Regions from separate parts of the Crassaminicella indica genome, predicted to be linked through region 1. Evidence: riboswitches for the same ligand, from Rfam matches in the RefSeq annotation. Region 1 holds a riboswitch; each other region holds the start of a gene.
What was found. Region 1 has a riboswitch for cobalamin ahead of KVH43_RS03790 (hypothetical protein). Riboswitches for the same ligand answer to the same signal wherever they lie in the genome.

Region 2: another riboswitch for cobalamin. It lies ahead of KVH43_RS07510 (DUF4430 domain-containing protein); the one in region 1 lies ahead of KVH43_RS03790 (hypothetical protein).
Region 3: another riboswitch for cobalamin. It lies ahead of KVH43_RS01045 (FecCD family ABC transporter permease); the one in region 1 lies ahead of KVH43_RS03790 (hypothetical protein).
Region 4: another riboswitch for cobalamin. It lies ahead of KVH43_RS09720 (cobyrinic acid a,c-diamide synthase CobB); the one in region 1 lies ahead of KVH43_RS03790 (hypothetical protein).

Annotation. Positions count from the first base shown of each region.
Region 1 covers NZ_CP078093.1:796,181-800,400, reverse strand. Annotated here, with positions in the region: gene KVH43_RS03805 (ABC transporter substrate-binding protein) at 1-271, shown strand, start outside; gene KVH43_RS03800 (ABC transporter permease) at 246-1,001, shown strand; gene KVH43_RS03795 (ABC transporter ATP-binding protein) at 1,003-1,728, shown strand; cobalamin riboswitch at 1,750-1,932, shown strand; gene KVH43_RS03790 (hypothetical protein) at 2,229-2,435, shown strand; gene KVH43_RS03785 (hypothetical protein) at 2,466-2,714, opposite strand; gene KVH43_RS03780 (ABC transporter substrate-binding protein) at 2,842-3,780, shown strand; gene KVH43_RS03775 (FecCD family ABC transporter permease) at 3,828-4,220, shown strand, end outside.
Region 2 covers NZ_CP078093.1:1,561,091-1,565,310, reverse strand. Annotated here, with positions in the region: gene KVH43_RS07515 (hypothetical protein) at 1-1,094, opposite strand, end outside; gene KVH43_RS07510 (DUF4430 domain-containing protein) at 1,108-2,214, opposite strand; cobalamin riboswitch at 2,373-2,538, opposite strand; gene KVH43_RS07505 (divergent polysaccharide deacetylase family protein) at 2,604-3,410, opposite strand; gene KVH43_RS07500 (pyridoxal phosphate-dependent aminotransferase) at 3,545-4,220, opposite strand, start outside.
Region 3 covers NZ_CP078093.1:181,173-185,392, reverse strand. Annotated here, with positions in the region: gene KVH43_RS01060 (cobalt-factor II C(20)-methyltransferase) at 1-349, opposite strand, end outside; gene KVH43_RS01055 (ABC transporter permease) at 327-1,058, opposite strand; gene KVH43_RS01050 (ABC transporter ATP-binding protein) at 1,059-1,907, opposite strand; cobalamin riboswitch at 2,104-2,281, shown strand; gene KVH43_RS01045 (FecCD family ABC transporter permease) at 2,421-3,482, shown strand; gene KVH43_RS01040 (ABC transporter ATP-binding protein) at 3,499-4,220, shown strand, end outside.
Region 4 covers NZ_CP078093.1:2,064,285-2,068,504, forward strand. Annotated here, with positions in the region: gene cobU (bifunctional adenosylcobinamide kinase/adenosylcobinamide-phosphate guanylyltransferase) at 1-241, shown strand, start outside; gene cobS (adenosylcobinamide-GDP ribazoletransferase) at 253-978, shown strand; gene cobC (alpha-ribazole phosphatase) at 997-1,584, shown strand; cobalamin riboswitch at 1,646-1,824, shown strand; gene KVH43_RS09720 (cobyrinic acid a,c-diamide synthase CobB) at 1,914-3,317, shown strand; gene KVH43_RS09725 (cobyric acid synthase) at 3,307-4,220, shown strand, end outside.

The sequences.
Region 1 (4,220 bases):
AGAAATTGTGAATAATTTTTTGGAAGAATATAAAAAATCTGTTAATTGGGTAAATAAAAACAATGAAGAGGCTGGAAAGCTAGTTGAAAAGCATGGTATTGGTATGAAGGCAAAAATGGCTGAGTTAGCTATTCCGAGATGCAATATTGTTTTTCAGGATGCACAAAAATCGCAAAAAACAGTAGAGGGATATTTGAAGGTGCTTTATGATTTTTCACCAAAAGCTGTGGGAGGAAAGCTTCCAGATGAGAATTTTTACTATAAAAAATAAGCTTCCTACAATATTATCTATATTGCTTTTACTATTTATTTGGAGAATGAGCTCGGAAATAATTGCTTCGAAGATCATTCTCCCTTCTCCTGAAGCTACATGTAAAAGTTTATTGATTTTGATGAAATCAGAGAATTTTTTTAAAATAGTGCTAATGACTATAAAAAGAGGATGCATCGGATTTTTTTTATCTTGTTCTTTAGGACTTTTGATAGGCTTATTAACAGGAAGTCATCTGTTTTTAGAAAGGCTTATAGAGCCTATTTTAGTGGTTATTAAATCTACCCCTATTATGTCTATTATTATCTTAGCATTAATTTGGTTTAAGACAGAGTATGTACCAATTTTTGTTAGTTTCTTAGTGGCTTTTCCTATTATATGTGTAAATGTTTCTGAAGGAATAAAAAGTGTAGATGTGAAGCTTTTAGAGATGGCTAAAATATACCATGTGAGAAAATATAGAATTATCTTAGAAATATATCTTCCAGCGATCTCACGTTATTTTTTAGCAGGCGTTTCTACTGCTATGGGAATAGGCTGGAAGGCTGTTATTGCAGCAGAAGTTCTAAGTCAGCCAAATTTTGCGATAGGTACAAGCCTTTACAATGCAAAGGTTTATATTGAAACAGAAAATGTCTTTGCATGGACAGTGATAGCTGTGTTATTAAGCTTTATATTTGAAAGAGCTATAAGAATATTAGAAAAAAAGATTATGCGATGGAGAGGTTAATATGACCCTAAAGATTCAACAGTTATATAAAAGCTATCAAAGGCTTGTAGTATTTGAAAACTTTAATATAAATATTCCACAAGAACATATTACTTGTATTTTGGGTCCATCAGGATGTGGAAAAACTACTTTGTTAAATACGATTAGTGGAATTGTTAAAGCTGAAGCAGGAGAATTTTTAGGATTTGGTGATAAAGTTATTGGGTATCTTTTTCAGGAACCACGGCTTCTACCGTGGAAGAGTGTATGGGGGAATATTGAATTTGTATTAAAGGATGTTTATTCAAAGGAAGAAAGGGAAAAAATCATATCCCAATATATAAAAATGGTGAATTTAGAAGGCTTTGAAGATTATTATCCAAAGGATATTAGTGGTGGAATGCTGCAAAGAGTTGCTATTGCTAGGGCTTTTGCATATCCTTCTGATATTCTACTTATGGATGAACCTTTTAAGGGATTGGATTTAAAGATAAAAAGAGAGCTTATTGATGCTTTTATTAAGCTATGGATGAAAGATCTGAGAACAGTGATTTTTGTAACACATGACATAGAAGAAGCCATAAGCTTAGGGGATAGGATTTATATTTTTAGTAAGGCACCTGTCAAAATAAAAAAGAGCTTTGAGATTGCTACTGCGAAAGAGAAAAGAAGCTTAGAGGATGAAAGCTTAATAAAGATAAAAAAAGAGATTCATGATATTTTATTTATTGACGATTTGGATACTTAATGGTATAATGAGATGAAATTAAATATGGTGATTGCATTAGGTACCTTTTTTAAGGTTTAATAGGGAAGTTCGGTGAAAATCCGGCGCAGCCCCCGCTACTGTAAATGATGACGAAACCTCAAGCAACCCACTGTGAAAACGGGAAGGGGAGAGGGAGTAGGAAGATTCATGAGTCAGGAGACCTGCCTATTGTGTATGTTACTACCTTCGGTGGGAAGGCCAGGAAACAAAGTAAAAGCTTACATATTATTTTATATGGAGTATGTTTTGTCCTGTCTTCTGACAGGACTTTATTGTTTTAGGAAAGGAGGCTGATAGGAATGAATGATTTAGTATATGGATTAAGCACATTAATCCCTTTCCCACTAGATACCATATTTTCAGACAATTATATTAAACTACTAAAATTTGTTTCTTATGGCCACTTTCCAGAACCACCTAATCAAGTTCAAGTCTTATAAAGATGGTATATTGATTTGAATTTGAAAGGAGAGCTTAATATGGTGGTTAGTATGTCTATGTATAAAAAATTAAAAAGCAACAGTAGAATGATAACAGGAAATATGAAAGCAGATAAAGTGTATGAAAACTTATTCCTTCGAAAGTCTGTAAAAAATAAAAGAGAACTAAAGGAAGTTTTTTGGAAGGAATTAAAGCAATCTTTTATTCATAATGAAAGGCCCATTAAAAATCTTATATATAGATAAAAAAAGAGCCTTGCTAGTGAAGGCTCTTTTTTATTGAATTTTTAGCCGCTGCATAAGATTTTTTACGGTTTTTTCAAAAGCAATTAAATAATATTTGTTTCCTAATTCTTTTTCGCATTGCTGAATTTTTTTTAGTTCTTCATCAGTGAGCTTAGCAAAGGGTGGGATTTTATTTAATTGTTGATATTGCTGATAAGTGATATACTGTAATTGCCAAACACGATAAAGACATTTTTGATACTTTAAATATAGATCATAATTATATGGATAATAATTCATTTAGCTTGTACCTCCTTTTGTAATAATATATGAAAAAACATAAAGCTTGTTCCAAATAAAGCATTTGAATAGATAAATAAAAATTACACAAAATATAATAAATGCAAAATAGGATGGAGGTGTAGTTGTGCTTAAAAAGAATAGATGGATATCAATATTTATGATCATCATTTCTATAATATTGTTTTGTTCTTGTGCTAAAACAAATGAAAAAGTAGAAGAACAAAAAGAAGCTGAAAAAAAGGGTCAGTATCCACTTACAATTGTTGATTCTTACAATCGGGAGGTTATAATTGAAAGTGAGCCTAAGAGAGTTGTATCTATTGCTCCAAATATAACAGAAACTATATTTGCTTTAGGGGCAGGTGAAAAATTAGTAGGAAGAACAGATTACTGTGATTATCCAGAAAAAGTAAAATCGATAGCGAGTATAGGAAGTCTTATGGAACCAAATATTGAAAAAATTGTAGCTTTAAAGCCTGATTTAGTAGTTGCATCTACTCATTTTAAGGAAGATGTACTAAACAAATTGGAGGAATTGAATGTAAAGGTTATTGTTCTTTATGGAGAGGAAAGCTTTGAAGGAGCTTATGCAATAATCGGTAAATTAGGGAAGGTGCTTAATGCACAAGAAGCATCAGAAAAAATCATATCTAGTATGAAGGATCAAGTTAAAAATGTTATAGATAAAGTAAAAAATGCAGAAAGACCAGAAGTTTATTATGTGGTAAGCTATGGAGCAGGTGGAGATTATACTGCAGGAGAGGGAACATTTATTGATAAAATGATAAACTTGGCAGGAGGGAAAAATGCTGCTAGAGATACAACTGGATGGAAGTATAGCTTAGAAAAATTAATAGAGAAGGACCCAGATATATTAATATGCTCAAAGTATTATGATGCAAAGAAGGGAATTATGAATACAAATGGATACAAGGATTTGACAGCAGTGAAAGAAGGAAGATTGTTTGAGATAGATAATAATCTTCTCGATAGGCAGGGACCAAGACTTGCAGATGGTCTTTATGAATTAGCAAAAATAATACATCCAGAATTATTTAAATAGCAGATTATGATAATAAAGCTTGTTATGCTTTAAAGTGAGGAAAGTATATGACCTACATACAGAAAAGGAAAGGCTATAAAATTTTATTTATTTTTCTATTATTTTTATTGTGCGTATTAATTTTATTTGTAAGTACTCTTGGTGTTTCTGATATATCTTTTGTGGAAGCAGTTAAAATCTTATGTAGCAATATTCCATTTATAGGGAAATATGTTGTAGCAGATGCTATTAATGAGTCAAAAAAATTAATTGTTTTAGGGATCAGATTACCAAGAATTATATTGTCATCATTGATTGGTATGGCTTTAGCAGGATCGGGAGTAATATTTCAAGGTATTTTTAAAAATCCTATGGCAGATCCTTATGTGTTGGGGGTATCATCAGGAGCTGCTTTTGGTGCAACTATTGCAATTGTATTTGGCTTAGAAGCAACCTTCATA
Region 2 (4,220 bases), 760 kb from region 1:
TTATCTTCTTTATCTGGATAAATACTAGTAAATTTATAGCAATCTAACCCATGATGATATATTTTTACGGCTGCACTGACAGCCTTTAGCTTATCAAGATTTCCTATAAAAGAAAATCCGTAAAAAACAATACAGGCAATCATAATTATCGATGAGAATAACCATTTTTTCTTTCCAAAATACATAAAGATTCCTAATAAAAGAATATAAATTATTAAAAATGAAAATAAAAAGCATACTGTTTTGTAATTAGGTGTTAATAAATAATCTGCTGCTCCATAAAGGTTCTTTGAAGCATTGATTCTTTTATCTAAATTGTCATTATTTAATATTTTATTTATCCCAAAAGGAGTAATATTTTTATTTATCATATTGATAAATGCATTACCTTTTACAGGGATCACCCATCCATCCCCTATATTTTTCTTCTCTTCTATCCCTTTAAGGAATCCTGTTAAATTTTTATATGCATATTTTCCATCACCAATTAACAATATATTTCCATTAGCAATCCATTTTTTCAATATTTCTTCACTTTCATTTGATAGATTATTTGTATAAAAATTATCAAGAATTAATATGTTCAAATTTTCTAATTCCTTTACGGTATACGACATTTCTTCATTTAATTTGATTACTTCAATATTTTTATCATGAAATAAACCTTTATGCATTTCCTTTATTCCATAGTAATTTTCAGGAGTATCACTTAAAACACCTATAAATACTGTATTTTTAGGAAGAATTTTTAAAGTAATCGTCTTATTTTCTATAACTTGTCCATCTTTTTCAATATTTACCTCTAGCTTTTCATTTTCTTTCAAAACAGGTATAGAAAACATATATTCTTTTTTAGTATTTGATTTCAAATTTATAGGATGAGTATAAATTCTTTCTCCTACATATATTTTTAGATCTCCTACCAATTCATTTTCTTTAGCATCTAAAATAATTTTTATAGGATTCATTCCACCAAGCTTTATTTTTCCATCAAAACCAACATTTACTTCTATGTCAATAGTTTGAGCTTGTCCTATAATTGAAAAACAAATTATAAAAATCAGGATACTCACTAAAAACCCTATTTTTTTCATTCTTTCACATCCTTTAATGAACATACGGTACATTTTCTATGCCGTTTTTTGATATAACTGCACTAAAATATCTATCAATAGACTTTGGTTTATTAATAAGTACATCTAATGCCTTATTTACCCATTCATCATCTGTTCCTGTAACCATCCATATTGGATTAACACTTCCTATTCCTGCTGCATAAGCATAAATAGCTCCAGCATGATCATAAGATGAAATAGTCTTTCCTTTAAAATCTAAAGCTTTTAGTTTTCCTCCTTCAAATTTCACATACGTTCCAATTAATTTATTTTTTCTATTGATATCCTTCATTAGCTTGCTTTTTTTTGCTAGTTTATTCCATGTTCCTAATAATATATAATATTTCTTTGGCTTTTCTAAAGCTTTTGGATTGTAAGCTGCCAAATCTATTTTTTTCACCCCTTGTTTTATAAGACTCGCTTTTAATTTTTCTGCCTCGTCTTTGTAGCCATCTGTATACATAATAACTGTTCCTGGATTTTTCCCCCAGAATCCATTTTTAAAAGGCTGAGGATAAGAACCAATCACAGCTGGTGCAAACATAGTTATACTCCAATCATGATAATCCCACCATATTACATCGTCTGGACTTGGTCTATATTCAGCTATACCTACTGGCGCCAAAATACCATTTACCCAATAAAACCAATCTTGTTTTTTTCTATTTTTTCCTGTATAAAATGTAAACTTTGATTCAATCCCATTAATCGCATTCACAAACCCACCACCATAAGCAGTTTGAATATCTAAATTTCTAAATAATACTTCCATTCCAACTTCATCTTTTACAAGCCCAACATTTTTTGCATATATTTTTTTATGACCAAAATCAGTAGTTACAACTAAATCAACATGATATGGACTTTCAATATCACCAGATGCTTTATATACCTTTGAATTCTGATTTGCTGGCCTGCCTTCCTTATATTTGATTTCTCCTTGTACAGGTCCTTTATACCCCTTATATTTAACACCATCTATAACTACCACATTCGATTTCGAATCCGTATCCTTCCCCTGTGCCATACTAAATCCACATGAAGAAAATACCATTGAGATTACAAGAAGTAATGTAATCAAGCTCTTTATTTTTTTCACACTTCATTCCCCCTAATACGTATATTGAAAAAATCCCCTTCCAACCTGGAAGAGGATTCAGATGTACTTATACTGGGATCATTCAAAAATACTTAATTACCCAATAGATATTTCTGTGTTTTAACACCAATATTCTTCTTCTCCTCTAAGTCGGAGGATTACAAAAGTATGTAACGACAGGTCTTCTGACTCCCGGGTCATCTTCCAATCAGGCCTTCCCATTCATTTGACAGTGGCATATTCTGATTTTCATCGCCGGTTACAGCTGCGACTACAGTAAGGGATTTTCACCCTTTTCCCTAAATCCTTACACTATTTTATTTAATTTTCATATCATTCACATTATAGCATTTATTACCATATTGTCAACCTATTGCCATATTCACATATTAATGTAAATTTCTCTTTAACTTTGATAAATTTACAAACTTAATTCCTTCTTTTTCTAAAATAGGATACATATTTTTTATAGCATTGATTGTTACTTTTCCTCCTTCAGCTCCTACATGTCCTATTCCTATCGCATACCCTTTTTCTAAAGCAATATTACCAAGTTTTTTCAACTGTTTTTCTATTGCCCTTTGATTTTTTATATTATCTAAAAATACATCTCTTTCAAAGCAAATAACATCTAATTCATTTGCTACATCTGCTACAATAGAATTAGGGTTTGTTTTGCTATCTAAAAAAAATAAATTATTCTCCTTTGCAATTTCTAGGATAGCCTTCATTACTCTTTTATCTTGTGTAGCTTTTGAACCCATATGATTATTCATCCCTACAGCGTATTTTATTTCATCTAATCCTTCTTTTATTCTAAGCTTTATTTCTTCATCAGATAAGTCACAAGTAATTCCCTTCGGTCCTAACCATTCCTTTTTCCCAACAACTGGCTCCATTGGTACGTGCATTATTACCTCAATACCTGCTTTATGTACAGCTTCTGCATCACTCTTTGTAAATGGTGAAAAAGGCATTACCGCAGCTGTAATAGGTATATCTAATTTTAACAGCTCCTCCATTCCATCCCCATGATAACCTAAATCATCAATCACCAATACTACATATCCAACTGGCTCTCCATTTGTTTTTGTATTCTTCCTGCATTTTATAAAAATACATATCATCAACAAACACACAATTAGTAAAGCTATAATTACTTTATACAATCTTTTTTTCGTAACAACTATGAACATAAGGTTCACATCCTCTATGCGTTTTTATGCTAATATACTATGCTAAACACATAGAAATATATTCCAATTAGTTTAATATATTTTCATGAAAAAAAAAGCATCCTCACAGATGCTTTTTCAAAACAATTATTTTATTATTGAATAGCTTTTTCTATTCTTTTTAATCCTTCTTGAATATTTTCAAGAGAAGTAGCATAGGATAATCTAATATAATTATCTGCACCAAAAGCGATCCCTGGAATTACTGCTACGTTTACATTCTCTAGTAAATACTCTGCAAAATCCATTGAACTATTAATAGTAAATCCATTAAAGGTCTTTCCTATAATTTTTGATATATTTACCATTACATAAAATGCTCCTTCTGGCATTCTACAAGATAATCCATCAATACTATTGATCTTTTCAACCATATAATTTCTTCTTTCTACAAATGCTTCTATCATTTTATATATTGGTTTTTGATCTCCCTTTAAAGCAGCTATACTCGCATACTGTGCAATAGTATTAGGATTAGAGGTAGCATGACTTTGAATATTATTAATAATGCTAATAATTTCTTTGTCTGCTGCTAAATATCCTATTCTCCATCCAGTCATAGCATACGCCTTTGACATACCATTAATCACAATAGTTAATTTTTTTATATCATCACCTAAAGAAGCAATACTTTTATGTTTTCCATCATATATTAATTTTTCGTAAATTTCATCAGAAATAATGAAAATATTGTGCTTTACTGCAATTTCGGCAATTTCTTTTAATTCATTTTCTGTATAAACTGTACCTGTTGGATTATTTGGACTGTTT
Region 3 (4,220 bases), 620 kb from region 1:
TTTTTCCACTTTTTACTTCATTTTCTATTGATTTTGCAATTTTATTCCAAGCATTTATTCTTTCTTCATCATTGAAATTCATTGGAAAGTGTCTTTGCTTTATTTCTGTTTTAGGTAAAATATATTCCTTGACAATAGATAAAGCTAAGCTTTCTCCCCCTTCCTTTGGTTGAGGAGCAAAAAGAACATCTAATTTTTTAAGTGTGTTTACTGCTTTTACTGTAACCAAAGAGCTGTCTCCAGGGCCAGTACCAATTCCATAAAATTTTGACATAAGCTTTAAACGAATACGAGTGTATTCGTTTTCCTCCTTTCTAAAAATGGTTTTATATTTCTCTATAGCTTGCATATACACCTAAGGCATAAAGGATTAAAAAGTATGTAAGTAATATAAATATTGAAAAATAATTAGTAATTCCTTTGAGTGCGATATTTCTTAGCCCCATTATAGCATGGGTAAGAGGAAGTATCTCTATGATTCTTTTTATAATATATGGCATTTTTTCTAATGAAAAAAATGTTCCACATAAGAAGGTCATAGGTGTAATGACAAAGCTTGTGAAGCGATTCATGTCATAATGAGTATTTATGACCATTGCTGCAAAATATCCAAAAGCAGCAAAGAGAAGACTGTTCAAAAAGCATATTAGCAAAAAAGAAAATGTAATATTGATATAAGCACCAAATAGATAAGAGACTATTAAAATGATACATCCCGCATAAAAACCACGTAATGCTCCAGCTATGACGTAGCCTAGTGTTAATAAATACATATTTACAGGTGCTGTTAGATAGTATTCAAAGCTTTTTTCGTGAAGTCTTGCTACAGAAATTCTAATGGCTACAGCATTAAAGCTTGTATGCATTGTAGACATAGCAATTATTCCAGGAATAATATAATGTAGATAACTATATCCTTCTATGGAAACATCTGCTCCTAGTCCCCATCCAAATGCTAATAAATATAAAAGAGGAGTGATGACTGCAGAAGAAGTAATTTTGAAAGCTCTTTTTTTGAAAAAAGCAAATTCTCGCCAAAGTATTGTGAAAACTTCCATTTATTGTACCTTCCTATTCGTAAAATTATAAAAAACATCTTCTAGATTTGTATTTCTCAAAATATAATGTGTATCAAGTGAATGAGCATATTCTTTTGCTTCTTCTATAGATTGAAAATACTTATATTCTGTTATTTTTTCTGTATTAAAATATTCGACAGTAAATTTACCAAGATTGTTTTTTAAAGCATCGCTTGTATTACAATAAAATATTTTTCCTTGATCCATAAGACCTATTTGATTGCAAAGATATTCAGCTTCTTCAATATAGTGAGTTGTAAGAATGATTGTTTTTCCCATAGCCTTCATTCCTTTTAGCATATCCCATATTTTCCTTCTATGATTTACATCAATTCCTACAGTAGGTTCATCCAAAAAAAGAATATCAGGATCATTAACCAATGCTTTAGTAATCATTAATTTTCTTTGCATACCACCAGATAATTTTTTGCTAAGTCTATTTTCTATAGACTTTAGATCTGAAAAAGCTAATAATTTTTCAATCTTTTGATGAAGTTGATTTCCTTTTATTTTATAAAGCTTTGCAGAAAAAATAAGATTTTCTCTTACAGAAAGTTCTTTATCGAGGTTGATATGCTGAGGAACAATGCCAATTTTACTTTTGATGAAAGTATTGTCACGATTCATTTTTTGGTTTTCAATAAGGATAGTTCCCTTAGTTGGCTTTAATAGCCCTACAAGCATTTTAATAAGTGTAGTTTTTCCTGCACCATTAGGACCTAAGAGGCCAAAAAAGCTTCCCTTTTGAATCTTTAAGCTTAAATTATCTACAGCTGTAAAATCTCCATATTTTTTTGTTACTTTTTTGATCTCAATTATATGCTTCATTTATTCATTGCTGCCTCCTGTTTTTAAATTCAATTATAACTCTAACAGAATCAATCTAATTAATCAATATAAGCTTTTAAAACCGAAAATATATAAAATTAAGTAGTCTGTTTTGTTTTTGTATACTCAAAACTAAAAATAATCTTATTATTGACATGCTTTTTATGATTATATATAATTAAAGGTGTTATTGACAAATTCATACAGAATATTAGGTTTCTTTAAGAATTAAAAGGGAAAGTGGTAAAAGCCACTGCAGCCCCCGCTACTGTGAGGTGGATGAAACTTTAAAACCACTGAAGCTGTTTGCTTTGGGAAGGTTAAGGAGTAAAATGAAGCCAAGCCAGGAGACCTGCCTAATTGTTAATATTCATTCTTTCGGAGGGAAAGTAGAATAGACTAGTAAAAAATGGAGATTTTGATATGTTAAAACCATTTTACTGTGTATATAGAGCTTTCCGAGAAGCTCTTTTTTTATTATGTATTTTGTGAAACTTTACCACTGGAGGAATTATGGAGAATAATTTGGCTTTGACTATACAGCAAAAACGGTATAAAGAGAAAATCATTGGTATTTGTTTTTTAGTTTTATTGATTATCACTTTTTTTTCATCAGTTCATTTAGGGAGAGCAAATATTCGTGCTTATGATGTTGTAAAAATTATATTTGGAAAAATTACAGGAAATGAGTCTGTGTATAGTTATATAAAAGCTTCTTATGTGGCTATTGTTTGGAATGTAAGGCTTCCAAGAATTTTTACAGCAATGATAGTAGGAAGTGGTTTGGCAGTTTCAGGGGCTGTTTTTCAGTCGTTGCTTATGAATCCATTGGCAGATTCTTATACTATGGGTGTTTCATCTGGAGCAGCCTTTGGAGCAGCACTAGCACTTTTTATAAATATGTTTTTGATGGATAATTTTCAAGTTCCTATAACAGCGTGTGCTTTTATTGGTGCATTTATAACATTAGGTATTGTGATTTCTATTGCTAAGGTTAAAGGAGTTTTAAGCTCTTCAAATTTGATTATTGCTGGAATTATAGTGACATCTATTCTTTCAGCTGGTATTAAGTTTTTAAAAAATCTAGCAGGAGAAAACGTTGCACCTATTGTGAATTGGTTAATGGGAAGCTTATCAGCAAGAAGCTGGGAACATGTTTTGATGAGTTTTCCGATGATAATATTATGTATAATTATTTGTATATATTTTTCAGAGGATTTGAATCTTCTTTGCTTGGGAGAGAAAGAAGCAAAATTGTTAGGTATTGATACACAAAGTGTAAGAAGGATTTTTTTAATATGTGGTTCATTCATTACGGCTGTATGCGTATCTGTAAGTGGGATTATCAGCTTTATAGGTCTTATTGTGCCACATATGCTTAGATTTTGTATTGGGTCTGATAACCGTACTTTGATTCCTCTTTCAGCATTACTTGGTGCAGAATTATTATTGGTAGCAGATACAGGTGCAAGAGTATTGATGAATATAGAAATTCCTGTAGGTGTGCTTACAACATTGCTTGGAGGACCATTCTTCATATATATTTTTATGACGAGAAATAAATCGCTGCACTAAAGTAAAGGGGGCTAATATGTATAAAGTAAAAAATTTATTTTTTTCATACGATGATAAAGAAATTTTACATGATATTAGTTTTTTTATTGAACAAGGAAAATTTACAACGATTATTGGGCCAAATGGTTCAGGAAAGACTACCCTACTTAGCTTGATTACAGGACAATTTCATAAATATAGTGGAAATATTTATTTTCAAAATAAATGCTTGAAAGACTATAGTATAAAAGATTTAAGTAAAAGAATAGCTTTTGTGTCTCAAAATGTAGATATTAGATTCCCTTTTACATGCTTAGAAGTTGTGATGATGGGAAGAAATCCATTTAAGAGTCGTATGAAGAATTTAACCCCAAAAGACATGAAGATAGTACGAGAATGCATGGAGATGACAGATACGCTAAAATTTTCTGATATTCCTATTACTGAATTGAGTGGGGGAGAAAAACAAAGAGTTATGCTAGCAAAGGCTCTAGCCCAAACGCCAAAGGTATTATTTTTAGATGAAGCCTTTTCAAATATGGATATTCAGTATACTATTTATTTTTTAAATTTATTAAAGGATTGTATTGAGAAAGAGCATCTTACTGTTATAGCTATTATGCATGATTTGAATTTAACACATATGTTTAGTGATAGAATATTGGCATTAAAAGATGGGAAAATTTCGAAATATGGAAAAACAGAGGATGTGATGACAAAAGAGTTGATCAAGGAATTGTTTGGTGTAGCTATAAGAAA
Region 4 (4,220 bases), 1.3 Mb from region 1:
TGAAGTTATAGACAATATTGAAGAAAAGATAAAAGACCAGATTATTAAGCTTATAAAAGCCATTCGAGAAGAAGACATTTGGTGTATTATGGTTACTAATGAATTAGGAATGGGAATTGTGCCTGAAAATAGAATATCTCGCATATTTAGAGATATTGCAGGAAGAATAAATCAACTTATTGCAAGAGAAGCGGATGAAGTGTATTTTACTGTTTCAGGAATTCCTATGAGGTTGAAATAGGAGGAAATGCTATGAAAAAATTTATTGTAATGCTTCAGTTTTTAACTCGTATTCCTATTAATTTGTATTTAAAAGTAGATGAAAAAGATTTTTCAGATGGGATTATATATTTTCCATTGGTAGGGCTTGTCATCGGCATGTTTATGGTATCCTTTCATTATATAGGATATAAGCTAGGAGGTGCTTTTTTGGCTGCTACTATATCAGTTGTTTCTGAGGTTTTTATTACTGGAGGACTGCATTTAGATGGATTGGGAGATACCTTCGATGGGATTTATAGTAATAGACCAAAGGAAATTATATTAGAGATTATGAAAGATAGTAGATTAGGAACAAATGCAGCATTGGCTATATTTTGTACTATTCTTTTAAAAATTGCATTCATTTATAGCTTTTCATTACCAGATGTTTATGGAGTATTACTACTTATGCCTGTTTTTTCAAGGTTGTCTATTGTTTATGCTGCAAGATTTTCTGTATATGCAAGAAGTAGCGGAATGGGAAATCTGTTTATAGGAAAGACCAACAACAAGCATTTAGCAATAGCAGTAATGATTGCAATTTGTATATCCTTTATAAATATTCGAGCAATTCCTTTTACTCTAATATGTTTTTTGTTTAGTATTTGGTATATAAAACACATTAGCAGTAAAATAGGAGGAATGACAGGAGATACATTAGGAGCATTATGTGAGCTTTCAGAATTAGTATATTTACTTTATTTTTCCAGCATATAAGAGAAGGTGGGGAGCTATTTGAAGTTGATATTTGTAAGACATGGAGAAACAGAAGATAATAATAAGGGATTATATTGTGGATGGAATGATGTGGAGCTTACTGAAAAAGGAATGATGCAAGCAAAGAAGGTTTGTGAAAAATTAAAAGAAAGAAAGATAGATTATATTATTACAAGTGATTTGAATAGAACCATGAAAACGGCAGAAATGATTAATAAGTATCATCATAAAAAAATTATTTTAGAAAAAAAGTTAAGAGAAATGAATTTTGGTCTATGGGAGGGATTAAGCTATAAAGAAATAAAGAAAAAATATGCAAAAGAATTAAGTGGATGGGAAGCGGATTGGATTGATTATGCACCTCCTTTTGGAGAGAGTGTAAGGCATATGTATAAAAGGGTTACATCGTCTATAGATAATATTATTGCTGAATATAAGGATAAAAATATTTTGATAGTATCTCATGCAGGATGTATTCGAGCTATTTTAGCTTATTTGATTGGGAATGGGATAGAAGATTATTGGAAGTATAAAATAGAAAACTGTGGTATTACTACAATTGAAATGGTTGATAAATTGCCTGTTCTGATTGGACTAAATCAATGATATGTATTTATATAAAATAAAAGCTGTTGAAATAAATGTCGTATTTTGATAGGATTGAATAAAGTGAATAATGAAAATGGGTGTCGTAAGACTTAAAAAGGAAGTTCGGTGAAAATCCGACACAGCCCCCGCTACTGTGAGTGAGGATGAAATCGGTAAAATACCACCTAGCATATAGGGAAGGTATCGAGAGTAAAGTGATTCACGAGTCAGGAGACTTGCCTATTTGATTCATTTGAAGTACCTTCGGCGGGAAGGGAAGAGAAAGTTTTAATGCTCATGCCCTGGCTAGTGATGGTCGGGGCATTTTTTGTGAAGGGATGATTACTATGAGATTGCCTAGATTTGTGATAGCAGGCACGCAAAGCGGAGTAGGAAAAACTACTATTTCTACTGGAATTATGGCTGCTCTTAAAAAGAGGGGAATAAAGGTTCAACCCTTTAAGGTAGGACCAGATTATATCGATCCTGCTTTTCATACTTTTGTAACAGCCAATAAATCTAGAAACTTAGACAGCTGGATGCTAGATAAAAATAGTATTATAAAACTATTTGCTAAAAATGCGATGAATAAGGATATATCTGTTATTGAAGGTGTTATGGGCTTATATGATGGATATGGAGTAAAAAAAGATGAAGGAAGTACAGCGCATGTTTCGAAAATTCTAAATGCACCTGTCATTTTAATTATTAATGGAAAGGGAATGTCTTCAAGTGCAGCTGCTCAAGTATTAGGATATAAGTTGTATGATGAAGGTGTAAATATAAAGGGCGTTATTATTAATAACATTTCAGGAGAAGTTCATTATGATTTATTAAAAGAAAGCATTGAAAGAGATACAAAAATAAAATGTATTGGTTTTTTAAAGCCTAATAAAAATATTGAGTTGAAAAGTAGACATTTAGGATTAGTACCTAGTGTAGAGGTAGAGAACTTAAAAAGGAAAATAGATGAAATCGCTAAGATGGTAGAAGAAACTATTGATTTAGATGCACTATTGGCTATTGCAGGAACAGCCGAAGAAATTTCATACAAACCAGAAAAATATAAAAGGATTGTAGGAAATGTAAACATTGGAGTTCCTTTAGACAAAGCTTTTAATTTTTATTATGAAGATAATTTAGATTTATTAAAGGCTTTAGGAGCAAACATAGTATATTTTAGTCCTTTAAAAGATGAGGAATTACCTAAAAATCTCCACGGGTTATATATAGGGGGAGGATTTCCAGAGATATTTGCAAAGGATTTAGAAGAAAATATTTCTATGAGAAATAGTATTAAAAAAGCTATTGAGAAAGGTTTGCCGACCTATGCTGAATGTGGAGGGCTTATGTATCTGTCAAAAGGGATTACCACATTAGAGAATCGAGAGTATGAAATGGTAGGTATATTTAATACAAAAGCCAGTATGACAAAAAGGCTTCAAAGATTTGGATATGTTTATGTAAATATCGACAAATCTTGTGCAATTGCAGAAAAAAAATATTCTGTAAAAGCCCATGAATTTCATCGTTCAACAGTAGATGATATTAAAGAAGATGAATATGTATACACTGTGAATAAAATAAGAAATGGAGAAATCGTTAAGACGTGGAAATGTGGATTTAAAAAGTATAATGCTTTAGGGGCGTATGCACATATTCATTTTTATAGTAATATGAGCATTGCAAATGACTTTATAAAAAATTGTATATCTTTTAAGAATAGGAGTTGTGAAGAATATGAAAAGTAAAAGTTTAATGTTTCAGGGAACAGCTTCTTCTGTAGGAAAGAGTTTGCTTACAGCAGCATTCTGCAGGATATTTTATCAAGATGGTTACAAAGTAGCTCCTTTTAAATCACAGAATATGGCACTAAATTCATATATTACAAAAAAGGGAATGGAAATGGGAAGAGCTCAGGTGGTGCAGGCTGAGGCTGCTAAAGTAGAACCTAGTGTACTCATGAATCCTATTCTTTTAAAGCCAACAACAGATAAAAAATGTCAGGTGATTTTAAATGGTAAAGTATATCGGAATATGTCAGCAGTAGAATATCATGAGTTTAAACCAACCTTAGCAAAAATGGTAAAAGATTCATTTGATGAATTAGCAAAGCATTATGACATTGTAGTATTAGAAGGAGCAGGAAGTCCTGCGGAAATTAATTTAAGAGATAAGGATATTGTAAACATGGGGATGGCAGAAATGGCAGATGCAGATGTAATCCTTATTGGGGATATAGACCGTGGAGGGGTTTTTGCTTCTATCTATGGAACGATTATGCTCCTTACAGAAGAAGAAAGAAAGAGAGTAAAAGGAATTATAATCAATAAATTTAGAGGAGATGTAGAGATATTAAAACCTGGAATCAAAATGTTAGAAGAATTAACGGGTATTCCTGTTTTAGGAGTAGTTCCATATTATAATGTACAAATAGAAGATGAGGATAGTTTGGCTGAAAGATTTAGGACTGAAAGAAATAATAAAGGACAAATAGAGGTTGCTGTTCTTTATTTACCCCATGTATCTAATTTTACAGATTTTAATGTATTTGAAACGCAAGAAGATGTAAATTTAAGATATGTCATGAGAGGACAATCGATTGGAAATCCAGATATGTTGATTATACCTGGTTCTAAGAATACACTTGAAGA